Regions from separate parts of the Peribacillus sp. NPDC006672 genome, predicted to be linked through region 3. Evidence: riboswitches for the same ligand, from Rfam matches in the RefSeq annotation. Region 3 holds a riboswitch; each other region holds the start of a gene.
The links. Region 3 has a riboswitch for S-adenosylmethionine ahead of ACQKKK_RS05220 (methionine biosynthesis PLP-dependent protein). Riboswitches for the same ligand answer to the same signal wherever they lie in the genome.
Positions count from the first base shown of each region.

Region 1: it holds a riboswitch for S-adenosylmethionine, as region 3 does, so the genes downstream of both, ACQKKK_RS09560 (bifunctional homocysteine S-methyltransferase/methylenetetrahydrofolate reductase) here and ACQKKK_RS05220 (methionine biosynthesis PLP-dependent protein) in region 3, are expected to answer to the same signal.
Region 2: it holds a riboswitch for S-adenosylmethionine, as region 3 does, so the genes downstream of both, ACQKKK_RS10530 (YezD family protein) here and ACQKKK_RS05220 (methionine biosynthesis PLP-dependent protein) in region 3, are expected to answer to the same signal.

Region 1 is NZ_JBNNOR010000005.1:18,554-26,314, reverse strand. It holds gene ACQKKK_RS09570 (polysaccharide deacetylase family protein) at 1-347, opposite strand, end outside; gene metH (methionine synthase) at 334-3,783, opposite strand; gene ACQKKK_RS09560 (bifunctional homocysteine S-methyltransferase/methylenetetrahydrofolate reductase) at 3,776-5,623, opposite strand; SAM riboswitch class I at 5,727-5,825, opposite strand; gene ACQKKK_RS09555 (thioesterase II family protein) at 6,008-6,745, opposite strand; gene ACQKKK_RS09550 (DUF3810 domain-containing protein) at 6,884-7,761, opposite strand, start outside.
Region 2 is NZ_JBNNOR010000005.1:227,845-235,605, reverse strand. It holds gene ACQKKK_RS10565 (sirohydrochlorin chelatase) at 1-33, opposite strand, end outside; gene cobA (uroporphyrinogen-III C-methyltransferase) at 33-809, opposite strand; gene ACQKKK_RS10555 (DUF3906 family protein) at 829-1,044, opposite strand; gene ACQKKK_RS10550 (nitrite/sulfite reductase) at 1,065-2,690, opposite strand; gene cysC (adenylyl-sulfate kinase) at 2,707-3,306, opposite strand; gene sat (sulfate adenylyltransferase) at 3,350-4,498, opposite strand; gene ACQKKK_RS10535 (phosphoadenylyl-sulfate reductase) at 4,529-5,233, opposite strand; gene ACQKKK_RS10530 (YezD family protein) at 5,421-5,537, opposite strand; SAM riboswitch class I at 5,736-5,842, opposite strand; gene ssuE (NADPH-dependent FMN reductase) at 6,118-6,651, opposite strand; gene ACQKKK_RS10520 (TetR/AcrR family transcriptional regulator) at 6,874-7,461, opposite strand; gene ACQKKK_RS10515 (SDR family NAD(P)-dependent oxidoreductase) at 7,634-7,761, opposite strand, start outside.
Region 3 is NZ_JBNNOR010000002.1:372,816-380,576, forward strand. It holds gene ACQKKK_RS05205 (ABC transporter ATP-binding protein) at 1-495, shown strand, start outside; gene ACQKKK_RS05210 (hypothetical protein) at 554-796, opposite strand; gene fumC (class II fumarate hydratase) at 906-2,288, opposite strand; SAM riboswitch class I at 2,637-2,750, shown strand; gene ACQKKK_RS05220 (methionine biosynthesis PLP-dependent protein) at 2,838-3,950, shown strand; gene metC (cystathionine beta-lyase) at 3,947-5,128, shown strand; gene ACQKKK_RS05230 (type B 50S ribosomal protein L31) at 5,228-5,476, opposite strand; gene ACQKKK_RS05235 (ABC transporter ATP-binding protein) at 5,614-7,632, opposite strand; gene ACQKKK_RS05240 (ABC transporter ATP-binding protein) at 7,629-7,761, opposite strand, start outside.

The DNA.
Region 1 (7,761 bases), on a different contig from region 3:
AAAAATGTGGCCTTAACATGATAGCGGTCCAAAATATCTAATATCGCCATGGTATTCAAAGAAGGTCCATCATCGAAAGTCAAATAAGCGACTTTCTGATTTTCCTTACTTTTTAGGATTGGTTCCATCTCTTCGGGAACCATTGCATGTACTTGAATGGCCAGCACATCCGTCAAGAACAAAATAATAATGAAAGAACATACTATGAGAAATAATTTATGCGGATTCTTCATATGCTGCATCCCCTTCCTTTTGACCATTAAGATGTACCATTCAAGAGGTTTCATGCGCAATAAGGCAGCGGTAAAAAATACCGCTGCCTTATCCATATGCTTATCGATCGACATTAAAGTAACGAGCTTCAGGATGTGCAAAAACAATGGCTGAAACGGAAGCTTCAGGTTCCATCATGCATCCTTCAGTCAATTCCACGCCAATATCCTGAGGTTGTAACAGGCGGAATAGCTTTTCCTGGTCCTCTAGATTAGGACAAGCTGGATAGCCAAATGAAAATCTTTGCCCGGTGTACTTAGCGGCAAACCGCTCTTTCATAGACATTTCAATCGGATCGCTTATACCTAAATCATCACGCATTAATTGATGAATTCTTTCCGCAAACCCTTCAGCCGTTTCGAGAGCAAGTGATTGAAGGGCGTGATTTTTCAAAAAATCACCTTCAAGCTTTAGTTTTTCTGCCCATTTTCTGATCCCTTTTCCTGCGGTTACCAGGAAGAAACCAACATAATCCATTTGCCCGGAGGAAACCGGTTTCGCGAAGTCCGCTAAACAAAGGTGCGGATTGGTATCTTGCCGAGGAAAGTCAAAAGTTTCCAATATCTCCTGGTGATTTTCCGGGTTATAAACCAAAAGTTTATCTCCTTCACTTTGAGCAGGGAAAAATTGATAAATTGCATGCAAACCGTAATCGGGTTCTGTCTTTAAGAATTCAATCAATTCATCAACAAGCGCATTAAGCTGCACTGCTTTTTCATCCCCTTGCTTTAGCAATTCGGCGACTTTACCTTTTAAGCCCAAATGATGTCCAATCAGCATTTGCCTATTAATGTATGGCTGGATTACATCCAATGGATAGTTTTTCAAGACGTGACGCTTGATATCACGCGGTTTTTGAACAGGAACATTACTCAAAGGCACAGCTGCGGACTGCCTGCGAACAGGTTTTTCCATTGTGGCAGCAATGGCGGCATTGACTTTCGATTTTTCTCGTTTCTCGACTAACTCTTCTAAATACACCATTTTTTTGTCAGTGTCATGTAAAATATTCGTTACAGCCAAACCATCCATCGCATCTTTGGAATATAAAACAGGTCCTGCATATTCTGGTGATATTTTAAAATCGGTGAATTTACGGGATAGAGCTGCCCCTCCCACTAAAATAGGGGTATCTATTCCCGCCTGCCTTAAATCCTGTGCGGTTAGAACCATTTGCTGTGCTGATTTAACCAGTAACCCAGATAGGCCAATGATGGTTGGCTCATGTTTCCGAACCTCTTCAATGATTTGTTGCGGTGCGACCTTGATACCCAAATCAATGACTTCATAGCCATTATTGGATAGGATGATATCCACTAAGTTTTTCCCAATATCATGTACATCCCCCTTGACGGTAGCTAAAAGAATCTTTCCTTTTTTAGCGCTATCTTCAGAGTTTTCCATTAGCGGCTCAAGGTGAGATACAGCCGCCTTCATTGCCTCAGCACTCTGAAGCACTTCTGCGACAATAAGTTGGTTGTCGTTAAATAACCGACCCACTTCACTCATGCCATCCATCAATGGTCCATTGATGATTTCCAAAGGGGTATCACCGCGCTCAATTGCTTGATTTAAATCATCAATTAATCCTTCTTTCGTTCCTTCGATAATATAGTTTCCTAAACGTTCGTCCAATGGCAGGATAACACCATTATCCTTCTTCTCCGCTTTTTTTCCACGATAGAACTCGGTAAAGATACCTAAAGTTTCTGTAGATGTCTCAAACAGGAGTGCCTCAGCCAATTTCACTTCCTCTTCAGGTATCAGAGCGAAACGTTCAAGTTTTTCTGTATTCACGATAGCATAATCGAGACCCGCTTTTGTACAATGGTATAGGAAAACGGCATTTAGAATTTCCCTTCCCCTTGCTGGCAGACCGAATGAAACATTCGAAATGCCAAGTATCGTTAAGCATTCCGGAAACTTTTCTTTGATCGCCTTTATTCCTTTCACCGTTTCTAAAGCAGATCCGATATATTGTTCATCTCCCGTCCCTACAGGAAATACAAGCGGATCAAAAATGATGTCACTTTTGTTTAGACCATATTTATTGACAAGCAAATCCACCGACCGTTTAGCCACTTCCAATTTCCGTTCAGCATCGACGGCCATCCCAATTTCATCAATCGTTCCTACGACAACGGCAGCACCATATTGATGGACGAATGGTACAATTTTTTCAAAGCGTTCTTCACCATCTTCAAGATTAATGGAATTAATGATGGACTTTCCTTGTGAATGTTTTAATGCTTGTTCAAGTACGGCTTCATCAGTAGTATCGATGACCAACGGGACTTTCACTTTTTTGACGACCTCTTCTACAAACTCCTTCATATCGCCAAGCTCATCCCCATCAGGATCTGCAAGACAGATATCAATGACATGGGCACCTTTTTTCACCTGGGCACGTGCAATTTCAGCAGCTGGCTCGTAATGCTTTCCACGGATCAGCTCCTTGAATTTTCGAGATCCGATAACATTCGTTCTCTCACCAACGAATAAAGGACGCATTGAATCATCATAAATGAGCGGCTCTATGCCCGATACGGCATGACCATGGGCTGAGGCCGTAATGGTACGGGGCTGAATGCCTTCGAGGACCCTGGAAAGTTCTTTAATATGCTCTGGTGTCGTACCACAACAACCCCCAATGATATTGACCCATCCCTTTTCGGCAAATTGTTTCATTTTCTCTGCAAGGGAAGTCGGTGACTCATGATAGTGACCCTCTTCATCCGGGAGTCCAGCATTCGGATAACAACTGATGGCGCTATTTGCTATATCTGCAAGTGTCCTGATATGGTCTATCATGAACTCCGGACCTGTTGCACAATTCAGGCCGACAGCCACTGGCTTCATATGTTCAACCGATAAATAGAAAGCGTCTATGGACTGGCCAGCGAGTGTCGTTCCCATCGGTTCGATCGTACCTGATATGATAACAGGCACATCTTTTCCTGTTTTAGCGAAGGCTGCTTTGATTCCAGAAAAGGCTGCCTTGACATTAAGCATATCCTGACAGGTTTCCACCAATAGCAAGTCCACCCCACCATCCAAGAGACCAAGTGCCTGTTCTTCATAAGAATCGGTTAAAATATCAAAAGTCGTTCCCCCTGTTACGGAAAGGGTTTTTGTAGTGGGACCCATCGAGCCAGCCACATATCTTGGCCAATCTTCATTTGAATACTTTTCACATGCTTTAACGGCAAGCTCGGCTGAAATTTTATTAAGCTTATAAGCGACCGTGCTTATTTGGTATTCTTCAAGAACGATGCTTGTCGCTCCGAAGGTATTTGTTTCAATGATATCAGCGCCTGCTGCTAAATATTTTTCATGGATGGATTGGATGATTTCTGGTTGTGTCAGTGATAAATACTCATTGCAGCCCTCGAATTGTTCCCCACCAAAATCCTCTACTGTTAAATTCTCCGCTTGAAGCATGGTTCCCATCGCTCCATCAAGAAGGAGAATCTTAGTATCCAACTGATCTTGAATCGCTTTTTTATTCATGTACTGCCACCTCTGATGTTTGTTTACTATCTACTTTTCTAATATATTTCGTAAGTTCCGCCGTCATTTCATAGCGAAGGAACGGAGTGATTAAATATATTCCCTTGAATTTTTCCCTTGCCGCGTCCACTAGCTCTCGTGCGATATTCACCCCTTCAATCCTTGACTTTAAAGGGTCATCCCCCGCTAAAGCCATAGCCCTTCTAACATTATCGGGCAATTTGATGCCTGGGATCTCATTATGGATGAATTCTGCATTCCGTGTGCTTGTCAAAGGCATGATACCGATGAAAATCGGGGTCTCTAAATGTTTTGTAGCTTCATATACTTCTTCAATCTGCTCCACCGAATAAATTGGCTGTGTCAAAAAGGATTGAGCACCACATGCAATCTTCTTTTCCATTCTTTGTACAGCTTTATCCAGATATTTCACATTGGGATTAAAAGCGGCGGCAATTTTAAAATTTGCCCGTTGGCCCAAACTTTGACCGGAATAGGAAAGACCTTCATTAAATTGTTTGACCATACTTATCAGGTCAAACGACGATAAATCATAAACCGAAGTGGCACCTGGGAAGTCCCCAATTTTAGAAGGATCTCCGGTGATGATCAATAACTCGTTTAGCCCCACCGTCTGCAAGCCCATTAAATGTGACTGCAGGCCAATTAAATTTCGATCCCGGCATGTTATATGCACCATCGGCGTTACATTCAATTGGTTCTTCAGTAAATTAGCCAGTGCATCATTCGATATCCTTGGTGAAGCAAGTGAATTATCCGCTAATGTAATTGAATCGACCCCTGCTTTTTTCAAAACCTCAGCACCATTCATGAAACTCTCTATTCCCAACTTTTTCGGTGGATCAAGCTCAACTAGAATCGTCCTTTCAGTTTTTGCCTTTTCGTACAGTGGGATTTCCAACTCTCTATCGATCACTTCAATTATTTCTATTTCACGGGTTTTCGTAAATTTTTCTTTTACTGGTACCAAGCTTCCAATCGCATTCTTTACAGCTTGAATATGCAAAGGAGTCGTTCCACAGCACCCTCCTATGATCGTGGCACCTTGTTCACGCAGCTCTAGGGCACTTGAACCGAAATATTCCGGCACAGCTTTATAGACAAGCCTTCCATCCACATAATCCGGAAGGCTGGCATTAGGATAAATGGCAATCGACGCTTGCTTTGGCAAACTCACTTCTTCCATGGCCCTAATCATATGATGTGGACCGAGACGGCAATTCACCCCAACAACATCGGCACCCAATTGCTCTAGTTTTTGAAAGGCTTCATTTAAATGGATTCCATTTTGAAGATTACCCAGTTCATGCATCGAAACATTTGCGATGATCGGCAGTCCAGTTTCATTTTTAACGATTTGCAGGACGGTTTCAAGTTCTTCCAGGTCATAGAATGTTTCCAGAAGAATCCCATCAGGATTTTCCATCAGCAGACTGTATAGCTGTTCTCGAAAACCTCGCTTTATCTCTTCCATGCTTAAATCCGATTTCCTGATACTCCGCTGTGCACCTATTGTACCGAAGACATATGCCTTTCCTTTTGCCGCTTTTTTAGCAAGGATGATTCCCTGGCGATTGATTCTGCTTACTTCATCTTCTAGTCCATGGCGTTTCAATTTGTTGAAGTTGGCTCCGTAGGTATTCGATTGAAGGATATCTGCACCAGCTTCCAAATAGGCACGGTGAATGGACTCTATTTTATCTGGGTTCGTACAGTTTAATTCCTCATAACATTGATCGATACCATTAGAGTACAGTAAGGTCCCCATTGCCCCTTCCCCAACCAGCATTCTTTCTTTCAATTCTTTACGAAAATTCATCATTACACCCTCTCTCAAAAACAATCCTGTTTTTGGCGTTTTCTATGAGTATGAGAGAAAAGAAAAAAAACCTTCTCAAAGAAGAAGGTTTTTTGAAACATTCTCCTCATCTATCAAGCTCTGCTTGCTGGATTTAGCACCTTTGCCTAAGCTGGTTGCTGAGGTTTCTTCGGGCCAGTCCCTCCACCTCTCTCGATAAGATCCATTTATATAATTTTCATAAGATTTCAAAATTTGATTATATTTAATTTACATTAATAATCTGTCAATTTCAATACCTGATCGAATTTTTTTCACTTTTGAAGCACCAATTCTTTCTCCAAACATCAAAGAATCTGTAAGAAATGCTATATCATTTCCTTCGGAATCAATTACTTCAATTTTTTAATCCCCTCGAAAAGGTTGAGTATCTTTAACAATAAAATTTACAATGTCATTAGGATATCTATTTAAAAAAAAATGTTCTCCTTTAAACTTATGAAATTTCGCATTCCCTTCAACAACTTCGGTCCATTTTGGAATTTTTTTGATAGGAGTCGAAAAATCATTATCCGCATAAAAAACGCTTATTCCACAACTTATTTTTTCTGCTTTGGGTTGAAACTTATAATTGTCCAATATTATAAAATCTGCTCGCAAAATCGGAAGAAATATATCCATAATCTCTTTTGTATAAAATTCCTCTGAAAGTCCCCCATATTGTTCTACCGTTTGCAAGAAAGTTTCATTAGTCATATTTTCAATATTATCTCTCTTTTCAGAAATATGCGGAGCATTTCGCCCAGAAAAAAACAGATGGGTTGGTTCCTTAGTTCCCATTTGCTTAAGTTTATAATATATCTCATAAGTCAATAAGGCTCCCATACTGTGTCCAAATATAACATATTCATCGTCATATTTTAATTGTTCACTTATTCTTTTTGCGATATCTTCACTTGCTTCACCAACAGACTTGTAGCAAGGCTCTCTGAATCGAGTTCCTCTTCCAGCCAATTCACACATACACAATTCATATCTATCCGGCAGTAGTTTTTTCCATTCATAATATACATTTACCGACGCTCCAGCATATGGAATCGGAAATACTTTTATTTTATTTATTTCACTCACTCCTATGTTCAACTAAAGCCCACTATAAATTACTATATAGACCAATAAATATTCAAGATACAACCATATGTAACAAAAACGGACAATAGAAATTCAAAAGAAACATTTACAAAAAAATAAACTTCGCTCCTAGTAACTTTTATACTTTATTTAATTATACTTCTCTATTCCTCGCTGCTCTGCCAGCAACAAATTTACCATACCACTATAGCTATTTAAACCGTCTGTCTGGTTATTCGCCTTCAGATAAAAGTCATTTACAATTCTTGAAATACTTGAAATAACACTCTCATACTTATCCCGATACTGCTCATTTTGTTCTATGTCATGCTGCACCGCCTTGGACAGACTGGACATTATATCAGACGCCTTATCTGCATCAACTTTCTTTAGCGCTGATATAGAATAATCAAACGCTAGAAAAAAACCACTGTAAAGTATCATTGGATCATCCTGCTGCTTACATGCCAGATAAGCTATAAAATTTGCCTCATCCTCATGCATAAAACCACTCTGATGTGCCAATTCATGTGCCATAGTAGCAGGCGTCAAAAAAACTGGCACATGAACATTGATATTGGATTCAAAAGTAAAAGGGACAAAAATACCATTTATCCCTGCACGCGACATTAGTTTTGACATCACCACTGGTTTTGGTGTTGAATATAAAGAATGCTCCAAAATAGGATATTTCTTTGATAACATTTGCATCGACAAAACTGCGTGTTGTGCATAATAATCAAAATTATCTGATGCTTGAGCCAAAAGATCAGTATCCTCTAACTTTTCCCTTGCCAATTCCATTTCAACCGCAAGTGACTTACATAATTTCACCAGTTCCTCATCACTGTAGTTCTCCTCTTGATATGCGGTATAAGACAAAAAAGAATATCTATGATAGTTTATTCCACCCAAAACAGTATAACAAAAATATATCACGCTACAGATCGCAACTATTCCTAGAGTTCCACGATAAACTACCATCCTACGTGCACCTTTACTCATGATGGCCTTGCGCACATAATAAA
Region 2 (7,761 bases), on a different contig from region 3:
GCTACCATGGCAAATGTATAAAATGGCTTCCATTAAAATGCCTCATTTGCCAACAAATTTTCGGCTTGTTTTGCTTCAAACCATTTAATTTTTTCACGTAAATTAACGACATCGCCCACGACTATCATGCAAGGGTTCGAAATCTGTTCGTTTATGGCCGTATCCACTACATTAGCCAAGGTACTGACAGCTGTCCTTTGCGTTTTCAAAGTCCCCCAATGGATGAGGGCTACCGGAGTCTCTGGACTTTTTCCATGCTCCATAAGTTTCCCTTGAATATATGGCAGGTTTTTAACACCCATGTAAATGGCTATTGTATCGATTCCTTTGGCAAGGGCTTCCCACTTGATATTATCCTCTTCATCCTTTTTCCGATGACCGGTGACGATCGCAAAAGATGAAGCGTGGTCCCTATGTGTAACTGGAATTCCTGCATAGGCTGTAGCGGCAATTCCAGCTGTAATTCCTGGTACAATTTCAAAGCTCACTCCACTTGTGGCAAGGGCTTCCGCTTCCTCTCCGCCTCTACCGAAGACGAATGGATCGCCACCTTTCAATCGGGTGACTACTTTTCCCTTTTTTGCATATTTGATCAGGAAACGATTGATGGTATCTTGCTGTAACAAATGGTAATCCGGCAGTTTACCGCAATTAATCAACTCTACATCGGCTTTTGCATAATTTAATAGATCTTTGTTGACAAGTCGATCATATAAAATGACATCAGCTTCTTGAATGCATTTTAATCCTTTTAAAGTAATTAAATCTGGATCTCCGGGACCGGCTCCTACTAGATATACTTTCCCCATTTTTGAAACCTGCCTTCCCTTAGAGAATTGTTTCGTATTTCGATAAAACGAAACCAGCTCCATTATTAATTTTCCTTTTTTCGTATAATGAGATGTCATCTACCTCAGGCATTTTCAAATAATGCTTTTCCAACTCGATATCAACAAGCTGAAACGCCTTTTCATCTGAATCGGCAACAATGATGACATGGATTGGCTCTTCCTTGATAGTGACTTCAAATCTGTATAGATTCATGGATTGCTTACCTTCCCCTTTTAAACGGCCACTTCGGCCATTATATCATCAAGCTTACTTTGTAACTCTGCTATTCCTACCCGTTCCACAAAATCAAGGAAGGTTTCGGATAGAAGCTTTGTTTCTTTGAAAAATAGGATCAGTTCTTTCAGAACATGATAGAGCTGTTCAGCTTCCACTTTTCCTTTAAGTTTTTCATTGAACTTCCCGCCTTCATTCAGCGTTCCTCCGACGTATATTTCAAAAGCCTCAACCATCTTTTTGTCCTGGTTTTTCATTTTTATGCCTTGGAGCCCAATTTCTGCAATAGCTCTTTGACCGCAATTATTAGGACAACCTACCATATGAATCCTTACAGGCACATCGAGATCTATTTCCTTGTCCAGTGTTACAGAAATGGTTCTCATCCGTTTTTTTGTTTCAACTAGTGCCAAATTGCAATACTCGATGCCTGTACAAGAAACGGAATAACCAATGAATTTTTTTGGTTGATATGGAAATCTTTCAAAGATGGATTCTTGTTTTAATTCCTCAAGTTTTGCATCCGGCACATTTGGAATGATCAGATTTTGCGAATTACAGTTGCGGATTTCACCATTTCCATATTTTTTAGCAAGTTCGGCAAACTCAATCACTTCGTCAGGATTTAGACGACCAACGGGAATATTGACTCCAACATAGTTCAGACCATCTTGTTTTTGTTTATGGATGCCATAGAAATATCCTGCATTCCATCCCTTCACAGCACTTTCTCCCTTTTCAGGAAGCGGCCCCGTGTATTCCAGCAATTTTTCCTTGAATTGTTCAGGACCCCAGTCAGCCACAAGGAATTTCAATCGGGAGCGATGACGCTTTTCACGGTAGCCAAAGTCACGGAATATGGTCGTGATGGCTACTGCTACTTCCACTGTTTTTTCAGGTGAAATGAATAAGTCAAGTTCTTCTGCCAGCATCGGAACGGAGGACAGCCCACCGCCCACTTTTACGTGAAAGCCAACTTCTGTTACTCCATCAATTTCTTTTGTAGCGGGATTGAATGAAACACAGTTGATTTCAGCATTGGAAGCATTATGGATATTAGCACTAATGGACATTTTATATTTCCTTGGAAGGTTCGAATAGTCTTCGTTAAGGCGGAAATATTCAAATACATCATTAAGGACCTCACGTGTATCAAAAATTTCGTCAGGATCGATGCCAGCTAATGCATTCCCGATGATATTACGTGTGATATCACCACATGCACCCGCCGTAGTCAGTCCAACCTGTTCTAAACGGTTTAAGATATCCGGGACTTGTTCAATGGTTAACCAGTGAAATTGAATAGCTTGACGGGTTGTAATATCATATACATCCCTCCCATAATCTTTAGCGATGTTAGCTAGGGTTATCTGTTGATCATAAGTGAGGATTCCTCCGGGAATAACGACACGCATCATCCAGTAACCAGCTTCTTTTGGCCGCTGCAGGTAAAGACCTGCCCACTTGAACATATCCCAATTCTCTTTAGGGATGGAATCAAAACCATTTGCTGCGTAATGTGGAATATCATCGAATATCTTCAATCCGTCTTTTTCCAGTTTCCAGATTTCCGTTTTATTTTTAGCGATTAGTGGATTTTCCGACCAAAATTTCTCATAAACCATAACATTTCCTCCTTGATTAGATCGCTTTCTTTGCTGTCAAATAGCCGATTACCTGTTCAACGCACTCTTCAATGCTGTATCGGTCGGATTCTAAAATGATTTCCGGTTGTTCTGGTTCTTCGTAAGGAGAGTCGATTCCGGTAAAATCTTTAATGATTCCTTTACGCGCCTTGTCATAAAGACCTTTTGGATCACGCACTTCGCACTCTTCGATCGGACACTTTATGTATACTTCAATAAACTCCCCTTCTTCGAGTAGATCACGTACAATCTGCCGATCTGCCCTGAATGGGGATATGAAGGCGGTCAATACGAACTGCCCGCTATCCACGAATAACTTGGAAACCTCACCAATCCGCCTAATATTCTCGGTTCGATCCTCTTCAGAAAAACCTAAATCTTTGTTTAAACCATGGCGGATATTATCACCATCCAAAACATAACTTCGAATATTCCGATTATATAACTCTTTTGCGACCGCGTTAGCAATCGTTGATTTTCCGGATCCCGAGAGCCCTGTAAACCATAGAACAGTGCTTTCATGCCCGTTTTGCTTCCGACGGAGCTCCTTGGTCAATGACGTTTCATGCCAAGTGACATTCGTACTTTTACTCATATTATAATCCCCCTCTTCATGTGATCCTTCAATTTGTGACCATTCAGTTAAAAACTTCATTCTTTTTCAGACCTTCGATCAATACCTCGATGACTTCTTTGCGGCTAAAGGTAGCTGGAGGAATTTCTCCATTACGCAACATTTCCCTTACCTTCGTTCCGGACAGGATGACATGGTCTTCCTTTCCATGCGGACAAGTTTTAGCTGAAGCCATATTGCCACATGCTTTACAGTAAAAACTATGTTCAAAGAATAATAGCGTGATCCCTAACTCATCTGCGTTAAAATTCCCAAAGATCTTTTGAGCATCATATGTACCATAATAATCGCCCACACCCGCATGATCACGTCCGACGATAAAATGGGTGCAACCATAATTTTTACGAACCATCGCATGGAAAATGGCTTCCCTTGGTCCTGCATAACGCATGGCAGCAGGGAAAACCGCAAGGGAGACACGATTCTTGGGATAATATTTTTCAAGCAGCACTTTATAGCTCTCCATTCGTACATCTGCCGGAATGTCATCGGATTTAGTGGCCCCTACAAGAGGGTTTAAGAATAAGCCATCGACAATCTCCAACGCTGTCTTTTGAATGTATTCATGCGCACGGTGAACCGGGTTCCTCGTTTGGAATCCGACAACCGTTTCCCAGCCTTTTTCAGCAAAAGCTTTCCTTGTCTCAACTGGGTCCAAATAATGAGCTTGAAATAGCGGACGCTCTATTCTCTTAATCAACTTTATTTCCCCGCCGACATATACATCGCCGCGGTTATATAAATTTTTCACTCCAGGATGCTTCTCATCATCAGTTTGATATACTAATGTCGCTTCCAATTGCTTATCTGGAGTGTAAATATCGGAAACGGATAGAACCCCATATGTTTCACCTTCATGAGTCAACGTTACTTCTTCACCTATAGTAAGGGTTTCTGCAGCTTCTTCAGTCAAAGGCAGCGTAATCGGGATGCTCCAAACATGGCCGCTGTTAAGCCTCATATCCTTGACAACTGCCTCATAGTCACTTTTCGTAAAGAATCCTTTAATCGGACTGTAGGCACCAGTGCCAATCAATTCAAGGTCACTTAATGCTATTTCATCAATTTCGATTGACTTTGTTATTTTACTAAAATCATATTTTGGTTCCCAAAGATCGATTAATGTTCCTCCGTGCGGTAGACTGATTGTCATGCTAATTTCCCCCTATGATTTCTATTTATTTTAAGATAAATGCAATCCGCATTCTGTTTTTTGCGCTCCTTGCCAACGCCCTGAGCGTAAGTCATCGGCATTGATGGCGGGTGCCGTACACGTTTTACAGCCAATGCTCGGATATCCATTATCATGCAGGATATTATATGGAAGTCCATTTTTGTGAGCATAACGCCAAACATCTTTCCATGTCCAATGAATGAGTGGACATATTTTAATCGATTTGAACTTATTATCCTTGTTGATATACTCGGTCAGAGCTCTTGTTTCGGATTGCTCCCTCCGCAGTCCCGAAAGCCAGGCTGTTGCATTTGAAAGCACATCAGTAAGCGGAATTATTTTTCGAATGTTACAACACTTATTGGAATCACTAAGCCATAATTCATCCCCATATTCCGCTGCTTGTTCCTCAAGCGTCAAGGCAGGTTTCTTCATTTCGATCGAAAGCTTTGGATATCGCTTTTTCACTTGATCGATCAGTTGGTAAGTTTCCTCGAAATGTACATCAGTATCCAGAAAAACAATTTTTGCCGAAGGGTTGACCTTCGCTAATAAATCCGTAAGCACAATTCCTTCAATACCAAAACTACAGGCATAAATGAGTTTGTTTCCATATTGTTCATTCGCCCATTGCAGAACTTCCAAAGCACCTTTTGTCTCACTATCTTCAGGAAATATAGGTAAATCCCCGGTGTTGAAATTTTCATAATTTATTAATGCAGCCAACTTTATTGCCCCCTCTAAGAACTTGCTCTATCTTTCACAGGTTAGAGTAACTGTGGATCAATACCCGTTGTATTCTTCTCGAGTTTATATAAGCTTAGGAAAAAGAGACGAATCTAACCAATACTCTCTTTATATCAGTTAAACCCGCCTCTAGTTTTTCTAGTCAGCAGATACCTTATTTAATTCTTAGTTTTTCATTTCTTTCCATTTGAATGATTTTACCATCTTGAACAATAAGTGTAATGGATCCATATTTCATTGAATTAAGCATTTCTTGAAGTCGTTCAAATATTTCTACAAGCTGATTCTCTTTATCCAAACCTGTTCCCCCTTTAAGAAATTCCGTGAATATCTTATTTTCGACGCTGATTAATGAATTTCTTAAATTTATATAATTCCAAACAACCTTACATTGTTATGGTTTGCCAATGATTTTTTCGAAAAACAAAAATCTTTCCATAATAGAAAGATTCCAAGGTAAATATTCATTACCTTATCTTCCAAAATGATCAACATTTTGTTGGAGGTAGCACCTTGCATATCATGCAGGTTGCTGGACTTCAAAGGGCCAATTCCCTCCGTCACTCTGGATAAGTTTTATTATTTTAAATATTAACACATATTAAATCCTTGTCAATGGAGTTTTCTTATAAAATAACTTGGTTTAATATAATGGATGAACTGTTATTTTTATACACACTATTCCATTTATGATTTTATGTTCATTTAAATACGAAAATAGACTCGTTTTTTTAGATAAAGTCTCCAAAAAAATGAGCCTATTTTCATTAATTAGCCTATTATTGACGTCTAGCATTATTTAAAAAAATAATTATTCGAATTCCAGTCCTTTTGTTGAAGTCGCTGCAGTCTTAATTTCTTAATTGAATCGCTTCTACAAATTCCTGAACCTGACTTTGAACTCGATCAACTAAATTCAAATCATTTATCGGGTTTTCTGAATTCTGTTTATCTATTTCCTTATCCACAAAATATATGCCCTGCAACGGCTCGCCTTTCAATATTGAAATTAATGGTTTAAGCGCATAGTCAATCGCCAGTAAATGCCTGTTACTTCCGCCAATCATAATTGGCAGTACTGGCTTTCCCTTAAAAGCCCCTTCTGGCAGCAAATCAATCAAGGCTTTCAATACACCTGTATATGAGGCCTTATATACTGGTGAACCAATAATAATTCCTCTAGCTTCTTGAATTTTTTCTGAAAGCTTTAAAATATCTTCGCTATTATACCTCCCCTCGAATAAATCATCTGCTGAGAAATCCGTAATTGAGTAATAAGTTGTGGTAAATCCTTCGTTTTCAACTAAAGATTGAATATGTTTTAGTGATATGTCCGTTCTTGATGGAACCGCTGGACTTCCTGATAAAATTACGATTTCGCTCATTATAAATCCCCTCCATGTAACATGATTTCCAGATAAGATCCTCATAATGTCATATCATGCAGTATGCATTTATCGTAATAGTCTGAAAAATATAAGTCAAATCTTACACTCGGTTTATTTAATTCACAAATTGACTTCGTCAACAAGAATGATCGCTTCCCATTAAAAATAAAACGGTCATATTTACGGCTTGATGTTCATGCCTTTAATATGACCGTTACATTATGTATGATTTTTTTTTCCATGTATACCATAAACCAAAAGTTGAGCAATGCTCTTAATTCGCTCAGCAGTAAAATATGGTTCCTTTTTCTGTTGATGAATCTCATAATGAGTGGATAATGCCAATGTGAAAGAAATGATCCCTACATTAAATAGGATAATATCAGAAATATAGTGTATCTCTCCGCTATCTATTCTCTTTTGTATTTCTACATGTCTGGCATTCGCCTTGAAAATCTGATCCACATATTGCTTTGAAATATCTTGATCGAATTGCGTTTCCCGAAATAATATCGAAAACTGTTCTTTATTTTCCAGAATTTTGTTTATCATGGTGCAAACATGATTCTCTACAAGATCATCCGTAGATAGATAGCTAGTCCCGTCTTCAGACTCCTCTTTTTCATTAGGAGTAATTGTTGCCAGAAGCAAATCTTTTTTGCTTTCAAAGTATTTATAAATAGTAGCTTCGGAAACATTGCATGCAGAGGCAATTTCATTCGTTCTTGTCATGTCAAAACCTTTGGTGGCAAAAAGCGTCCGGGCTATATTTATGATTCGTTCTTTGGTTTGCTGCCCTTTTTTCAAAAATATCAACCTTCTTTTATAAAGATAAGACCGGTTTCACCAATCTATTTTCCATGATATCTCGATGGTGCTAATCGGTCAATATTACCTTTGATCTATAGAAATCAATATTCCCATATATCATATGTAGAAAACATCGTCTGAATGCGACGATGTTTTCTTTTTCAGAAAATCATTTAAAAGATGCATAGCCATCATCAACCATGACTACACTTCCATTGATTGCATCCGCTTCTTCCAAAGATAATAGATAGACAGCATTTGCGATTGCTTCTGGTTTAATTAATTTACCGCGCATTT
Region 3 (7,761 bases):
GCCCCAAAAGACGTATACGAGAAACCCATAAACGTCTTTGTCGGCGGTTTTATCGGATCGCCTGCCATGAACTTCTTTACCGGAACATTAAAAGAAGGCACAATTAAAATAGGCGAACAAACGCTTGAAATACCTGAATTGAAGATGAAAATGCTGCGTGATCAAGGATATATCGGAAAGGATATAATCCTTGGCATCCGTCCGGAGGATTTCCATAATGAAGGAACTAGCTTCACGGAGTCCTCTAACACTAAACTCACGACCCAAATTGATGTAGCCGAACTCATGGGCGCGGAGATCATGCTCTACTCCACGTTAGACGGGCAGGACTTCGTCGCACGGGTCGATGCCAAGAATATTATCCAGGCAGGCGAAAAGATCGAACTTGCCCTCGACATGAATAAAGCACACTTTTTTGATAAAGGGACTGAACATCGCATTTTAGTTGAAGAAGATGAACAGATGCAGGAAAGCATGAAGTTACCTGCCAATTAAACGCCAAAAGACCCGTTCATGAATGGGTCTTTTTCGTTTATTCAAATAAGGGATAGATTTATTCCTGGACCAATACCACTTCATCATGACCGCATTCAGAGCATTTCATGAGATGCGGGCATTGGCCTTTTTGAAGAGATTGAGGATATCCGTCGTTTTCTTTAAGTATGTCGATATCCATGTAAGCACTGTAATCATCAGCGTAATCCATAAATTTCCCTTTATCATCAAGATCACTGCCGCATTCCGGGCAATTCACATGAATTTTTCTTAGACCGTTGCAAAGCGGGCATAAAGACATTGTTTTTCCTCCTGTTCCCGATACTTATGAACTCAGTATTTGTTGATTCCATTATTTTAACATATGGAAACACCCTCCCTAAAACCAGCGGGAGGGCACTCCTATGCAATTATTTATTAACCATGTCAGCAGGATCGACCCATGCTTTGAATTCAGCTTCCGTCAGAAACTCCAATTTCAACGCCGCTTCTTTTAACGTAGAGTTGTCCTTGAATGCAGTTTTGGCGATCTTGGCTGCTTTTTCATAACCAATATGCGGGTTCAATGCTGTTACCAACATAAGTGAACGGTCTACATTTTCTTTGATTTTATCTTCATTTGCAGTGATGCCAACTGCACAATTACTGTTGAAAGAGTGAATGCCTTCCGTCAATAATTTCACCGTTTGCAGGAAGTTATAGATGATGACTGGTTTGAATACATTCAGTTCAAAGTTACCTTGGCTTGCTGCAAAGCCAATCGTAGCATCGTTACCCACGATTTGTGTCGCAATCATGGTAAGCGCTTCACTTTGTGTAGGATTGACTTTACCTGGCATGATGGAGCTGCCTGGCTCGTTTTCAGGAATGGCAATTTCGCCGATTCCGCTTCTAGGGCCACTTGCCAGCCATCTGACATCGTTCGCAATTTTCATTAAATCCGCTGCCAATGCTTTCAACGCACCGTGTGCGTAAACGATTTCGTTATGGCTTGTCAATGCATGGAACTTATTATCCGAAGTGACGAAGGGATGTCCTGTATCCGCTGCAATTTGTTTGGCCGAAAGTCCTGGGAATTCTTTTTTTGTATTGATTCCCGTTCCTACAGCCGTTCCGCCTAGAGCCAGGTTCAATAATTTTTGGCTGCTTTCCTGAATCATCGCGAGATCTTTATCGAGCATCGCTTTCCAACCGGAAATTTCTTGTCCTAAAGTCAGTGGTGTTGCATCTTGAAGATGTGTCCGGCCAATTTTCACGACATCCCAAAATTCTTTTTCTTTTGAATCGAAAGTATCGCGAAGTGCTTTGATGGCAGGAACCAATTTTTCAGCGACTTCCATAAAGGCTGCAATATGCATGGCGGTCGGGAAAGTATCATTGGAGCTTTGTGCCTTGTTAACATCATCATTCGGGTGAAGGGTTTCGGATTCACCATTTTCTTTTAACCATTCATTCCCTTTGTTAGCGACCACTTCATTCACGTTCATATTACTTTGCGTGCCGCTTCCCGTTTGCCAAACTACAAGTGGGAAATGTTCATCAAGCGTACCTTCAAGGATTTCGTCGCAAATCTTAACGATGGCATTCTTTTTAACTTCCGAAAGATCGCCAAGATTATAGTTCACCTTTGCCGCAGCTTGTTTAACGTATGCAAATGCACGAACTAATTCAATCGGCATTTTTTCATTACCGATTTTGAAATTGTTACGGCTTCTTTCGGTTTGTGCTCCCCAATATTTATCGGCAGGAACTTTCACTTCACCCATCGTATCTCGTTCGATTCTGTATTCCATGTGTTCTCCTCCTATGGTTGCACTATTCATCGAAGACCATATGTATATGAAATGAATAATGTCATATTATTCTTTCTCTCTATACATTGTACAAACTTTATTTTTTTAATGCAAAAATAACCGGCCAAGCCTCCCCCTTTTTACTGTAAAATCCATTTAATTCAACAGGATCATCGTGTTTACCCCTGGACACAGGCGAATTTCGGATATTCTTTTCAGGCACATAAAGTGTTGACACCGCTAGTCTCCAATTGCCCTATCCATGAACATCAAAGCATTATCCATCCAAAATGTTCTTGACAGTATTTTGTATATATAGTAAATTCAAAAGAAATTGAATAATCTAAACTCTTATCGAGAGAGGTAGAGGGAATGGCCCGATGACACCTCAGCAACCTTCATTTGTTTCAAACCAATGAAAAGGTGCTAATTCCACAAGTTTGTGAACTTGGAAGATAAGAAGAATGACTCGTCCCTATTTAATCAAAGTCTTCTTCTTAAAGAAGACTTTTTTTTATGTTATTTAACTAAAAAGGAGCAGTGAAAACTATGTACAAAACTGAAACATATCTTGCTCAATTAGGAAATCGCAGTGAAACGGCGACAGGAACAGTCAATCCGCCGGTATACTTTTCAACAGCTTTTCGCCATGAAGGAATCGGCCAATCGACTGGATTCGATTACACAAGGACAGGTAACCCTACACGCCAACTATTGGAACGATCCATCGCCGATCTGGAAAAAGGCGACCAAGGGTATGCCTGCAGTTCAGGAATGGCAGCCATTTCTACTATACTGGCCTTATTTAAATCAGGTGATGCATGGATTGTCAGCGAAGATCTTTATGGCGGTACATATCGTCTGTTGGAACAAGGGTTTAAGAAATGGGGATTGAAGTGTGACTATGTGAACACTTGTTGTTTGGAGGATATTGAAAGAACCATCACTCCTCACACGAAAGCCATCTTCATCGAAACTCCCACTAACCCTCTTATGCAGCAAACGGATATTAGCGCCGTTGCAGCATTGGCCAAACGATTTAATTTATTGTTAATCGTTGATAACACTTTTTACACGCCTCTTATTCAACAACCCATCCTGCTTGGAGCGGATATTGTGATCCACAGCGCAACCAAGTATCTCGGTGGTCATAATGATGTGCTCGCAGGACTGATCGTGGCTAGCGGCGCGGAATTATGTGATGCACTTGCCTTCCATCATAATGGCATGGGGGCTGTCTTGAGCCCCTTTGATTCCTGGCTATTGATGCGCGGAATGAAAACCCTGGCATTGCGGATGGAACGTCATGAAAAGAATGCCAAGACACTTGTAGATTACTTGTCGGAACATGATTGTGTGACAGATGTATTGTATCCCGGTAGAGGCGGCATGATTTCATTCCGTATCATTGATGAAGCGGCGGTCAACCCATTTTTACAATCACTCTCATTAATTTCGTTTGCAGAAAGCCTTGGAGGGGTTGAAAGCTTCATCACTTATCCTGCTACACAAACACATGCTGATATACCGCTTGAAGTCAGAATGGCGAACGGGGTTTGCAATCGCCTGCTGCGCTTCTCCGTCGGCATTGAAGACAGCGACGATTTGATCCAGGACTTACAGCAAGCATTCGCACACGTAAAAAGGGAGGCACTACGATGACCACTCATGATTTCAGCTTTGAAACCAAATTACTTCATAATCAACATAAATTCGATCCTGCAACAGGCGGTGTGAGCGTCCCCATTCAGCACGCATCCACTTTCCATCAATCCGATATCGATCAATTCGGCAAATATGATTACAGCAGAAGCGGGAATCCAACTCGCGAAGCACTGGAAGATATCATTGCCGAACTTGAGGAAGGTACTCACGGCTTTGCCTTTTCATCAGGTATGGCAGCCATTTCAACAGCTTTCCTGCTGTTGTCTGCCGGAGACCATATCGTCATTTCTGAAGATGTGTATGGCGGAACGTTCAGGATGGTCACAAGCGTTTTGACGCGTTTCAATATTGAGCATACTTTCGTTGACATGACGGACCTTGAAAGCGTCAAAGCGGCCATTCAGCCAAATACGAGAGCCATATACATCGAAACGCCTTCAAATCCATTACTTAAAGTGACCGATATTAAAGACGTATGTGATATCGCGAAAAAAGCCGGTGCCTTAAGTTTTGTTGATAATACATTCTTGACCCCAGCATTACAAAAACCACTGAATCTGGGCGCTGATGTTGTCCTTCATAGCGCGACGAAATTTTTATCCGGCCATAGTGATGTGATAGCTGGACTTGCCGTAGTGAAAGATCCGGATTTGGCAGTAAGACTCGGTTCCCTCCAAAACTCCTTTGGAGCGGTTCTTGGTGTACAGGACGCCTGGCTTGTAATGAGAGGTCTGAAAACCTTGTCCGTTAGAATGGAACACTCCCAAAAAGGGGCAGAAAAGATTGCCGCCTACTTAATTGAGCAGCCCTTGGTGAAAAAAGTTTATTATCCTGGCCTGGCCGATCATCCACAGCACGCAATCCAGCAAGGCCAGTCACTTGGTGCAGGGGCGGTCCTATCATTTGAATTGGAAAGCGAAGAAGTCTTCCGCTCTTTCGTGAAAACTGTCGAGCTTCCTGTCTTTGCCGTAAGCCTTGGAGCGGTCGAATCGATTTTATCCTACCCGGCCAAAATGTCCCATGCTGCCATGCCTGCTGATGAAAGGGAAAAGCGGGGCATCACGAACAGCTTGCTTCGCCTCTCTGTCGGACTTGAAAATCCGGACGATTTAATCAAGGATTTCGATGCTGCCCTCGTAAATATTGCTAAAGGGGAAGCCATTGCTGCAAAATGATTAAAGCATGGGTGCCTCATTTATAATGGGCACCCACTTGCTTGCATCACTTCCATCCATTAATCAATAAAGGCCAACGATTTCTCGATGGCCTCACTTTCATTTCTTCATATTGTATTTATCCAAAAAGCGGTCCACCCGTCCGCCTTTTTCAGCAAACTTCTGCTTTCCCGTATAAAAAGGGTGGGTATCTGAACTGATCTCCACTTTTAACAATGGATACGTTTGGCCGTCTTCCCACTCGATCGTTTCATTGGACGTTTTTGTGGAACCTGTCAAAAATTTATAACCACTATTGGTATCCATAAATACTACTTGTCGATAATCCGGATGAATTTCTTGTTTCACTATTATCACCTCATTGTTAGTATGGGTATAGGTTAAACGAAATGATTACTATTATCAATAATTTTGCTTGAAGGTGCCAATAACCGGCACCCTCATTATAGTTTAATCTTGATTATCCATACTTATTCAATTGTGCTTCAACCGACCATCCCGTTATGCGGACCAGCCTGCAGTTCATACATTTGATAATAAATCCCTTTTAACTCCATTAATTCTTCATGTGTACCTTGCTCGGAAATCCGCCCTTTATCCAGTACAAGAATTTGGTCGGCATTTTTAATCGTGGAAAGTCTATGGGCAATGATGAAGGTCGTTCTCCCTTTTTTCAGCACATCCATTCCCTCCTGGATAATTGCCTCGGTTTCGGTGTCGATGCTTGCTGTCGCTTCATCCAATATCAGAATCGCCGGATTGAATGCAAGAGCACGTGCAAAAGAGATTAGCTGCCTCTGTCCGGAAGATAACGTTCCTCCTTTTTCAATCACGGGTTCATCCAGCCCTAAGGGAAGATGCTTCAGCACTTTGTCCCCTCCTACATCTTTTAATGATTTTTCAACCATTTCCCTTGTGATGCCTTTATGATTCAGACTGATATTGGAAGCGATGGTGCCAGTAAATAAATAGGGATCCTGAAGGACGATTCCCATATGCTCCCTAAGCGTTTGATGGGGGATATCCAAAATATTCATGCCATCAATTTTGATTTGCCCTTCGCTGCTGTCATAAAAACGGAACAGTAAATTCATTATGGAACTTTTTCCTGATCCAGTATGGCCTACTAAAGCGACCGTTTCCCCTTGTTTGGCTGAGAAGGAAATATCCCTTAACACATATTCATCATCCTTATAGCCAAAAGAAACATTTTCAAATTGCACGTTTCCTTTGTATCTGGACATGTTTTCATCACTGACTGCCAATCCCTGTTTATCCAATAAACTGAATGCCCGCTCCCCTGCAACAAGTGCCTGTTCTAGTTTAGCAAATTGATTGACGATTCCGTGAAGCGGATGAAGCAGTCGGCTGATCAAATCAACAATTGCATACATCATTCCTAAAGAAATGGCTGAACTCGCTGTAAGGGAAATCCCTCCGAAATACCAGACGAATGCCATTAGCGCCAAAACCTTGATGACACCAATCAAGTTTCCACCCGTCAACGAATTCAAATGGAGCATTTTATTTTGATAGAAGTAATGCTCGCGGTTCAAATTTTCAAATGTTTGCTTCGTTTCCTTTTCACGTCCAAATGCCTGAATGATGCTCATTCCAGAAATGGATTCATTGATCATCCCATTAATATCGCTGACCCGTTCCCTAATGATGTGATTATATTTCGAGGCGAATTTACGGTATACCGTCGTCCAGATAACGATGATTGGAATAAGTAAAAGGCCAATAGCACCGACACGTGCATCCAGAATAAACAAAGCAATGAGAACGCCGAAGATATTAATCGTGCTCGAGAAAAAGTTAGCGAGCACGGTTACATATAATTCCCGGATCGCTTCCGTATCATTAGTGACCCTGGCTACAACTTTTCCCGCTGGCATATTATCGAAATAACGTATCGGTAAACGGGAAATATGCTTAAAAATATCATTTCGCATCTTCTGAATGATTCGGTTGGCCGCTTTCTGCAAATAAAAACTCTGCCCATATTGAAAAATGGAAGAAATGATGACAAGGCCAAAGTAAAAAGCAACAAGCTTAAGGATCTGCGGAATTTCCGGTTGGTAAAACCGCAGCACTTCCTGACTGGTCAGCTTCACTGCATGCGCCCGTTGCTCTTTCCCGTCTTTCTTGATGATCAACGATTGGTTCTCCAAGGTTCTGCGGCCATCCATAGGTACAGCTTCATTTACGAAGACAAATTGGTTGCCGACCTGCAGAACGTGGACTTCCCTACCTTTCTTCTCACCTTCAGTAAAGTAATCAGCCCGTTTATACCAATTTTCTTCATACTCCACAGCATCTTTTCCTTTAACCGATTTATACCAGGAGGATTCGATGCCAAGTATATGTGAATCGATGATTTTCTTGGCAACAAACGGACCCGTTAAATCGGCCGCTACCGAAATTGCCAGCATAATCAGGGCGAAAATGATCAATTTTTTATAAAGGGCAGCATAATTAAAAAGTTTCTTTACGACCTTCATCCCTTCACCTCCGTTCCTTCGTTAACCTGCTGCCGCTCGTATTGCTCCCTATACCAGCCATTATTCTTCAGTAAATCTTCGTGAGTCCCCTCTTCGATGATCTCTCCGCCATCCAACACGATAATCCTA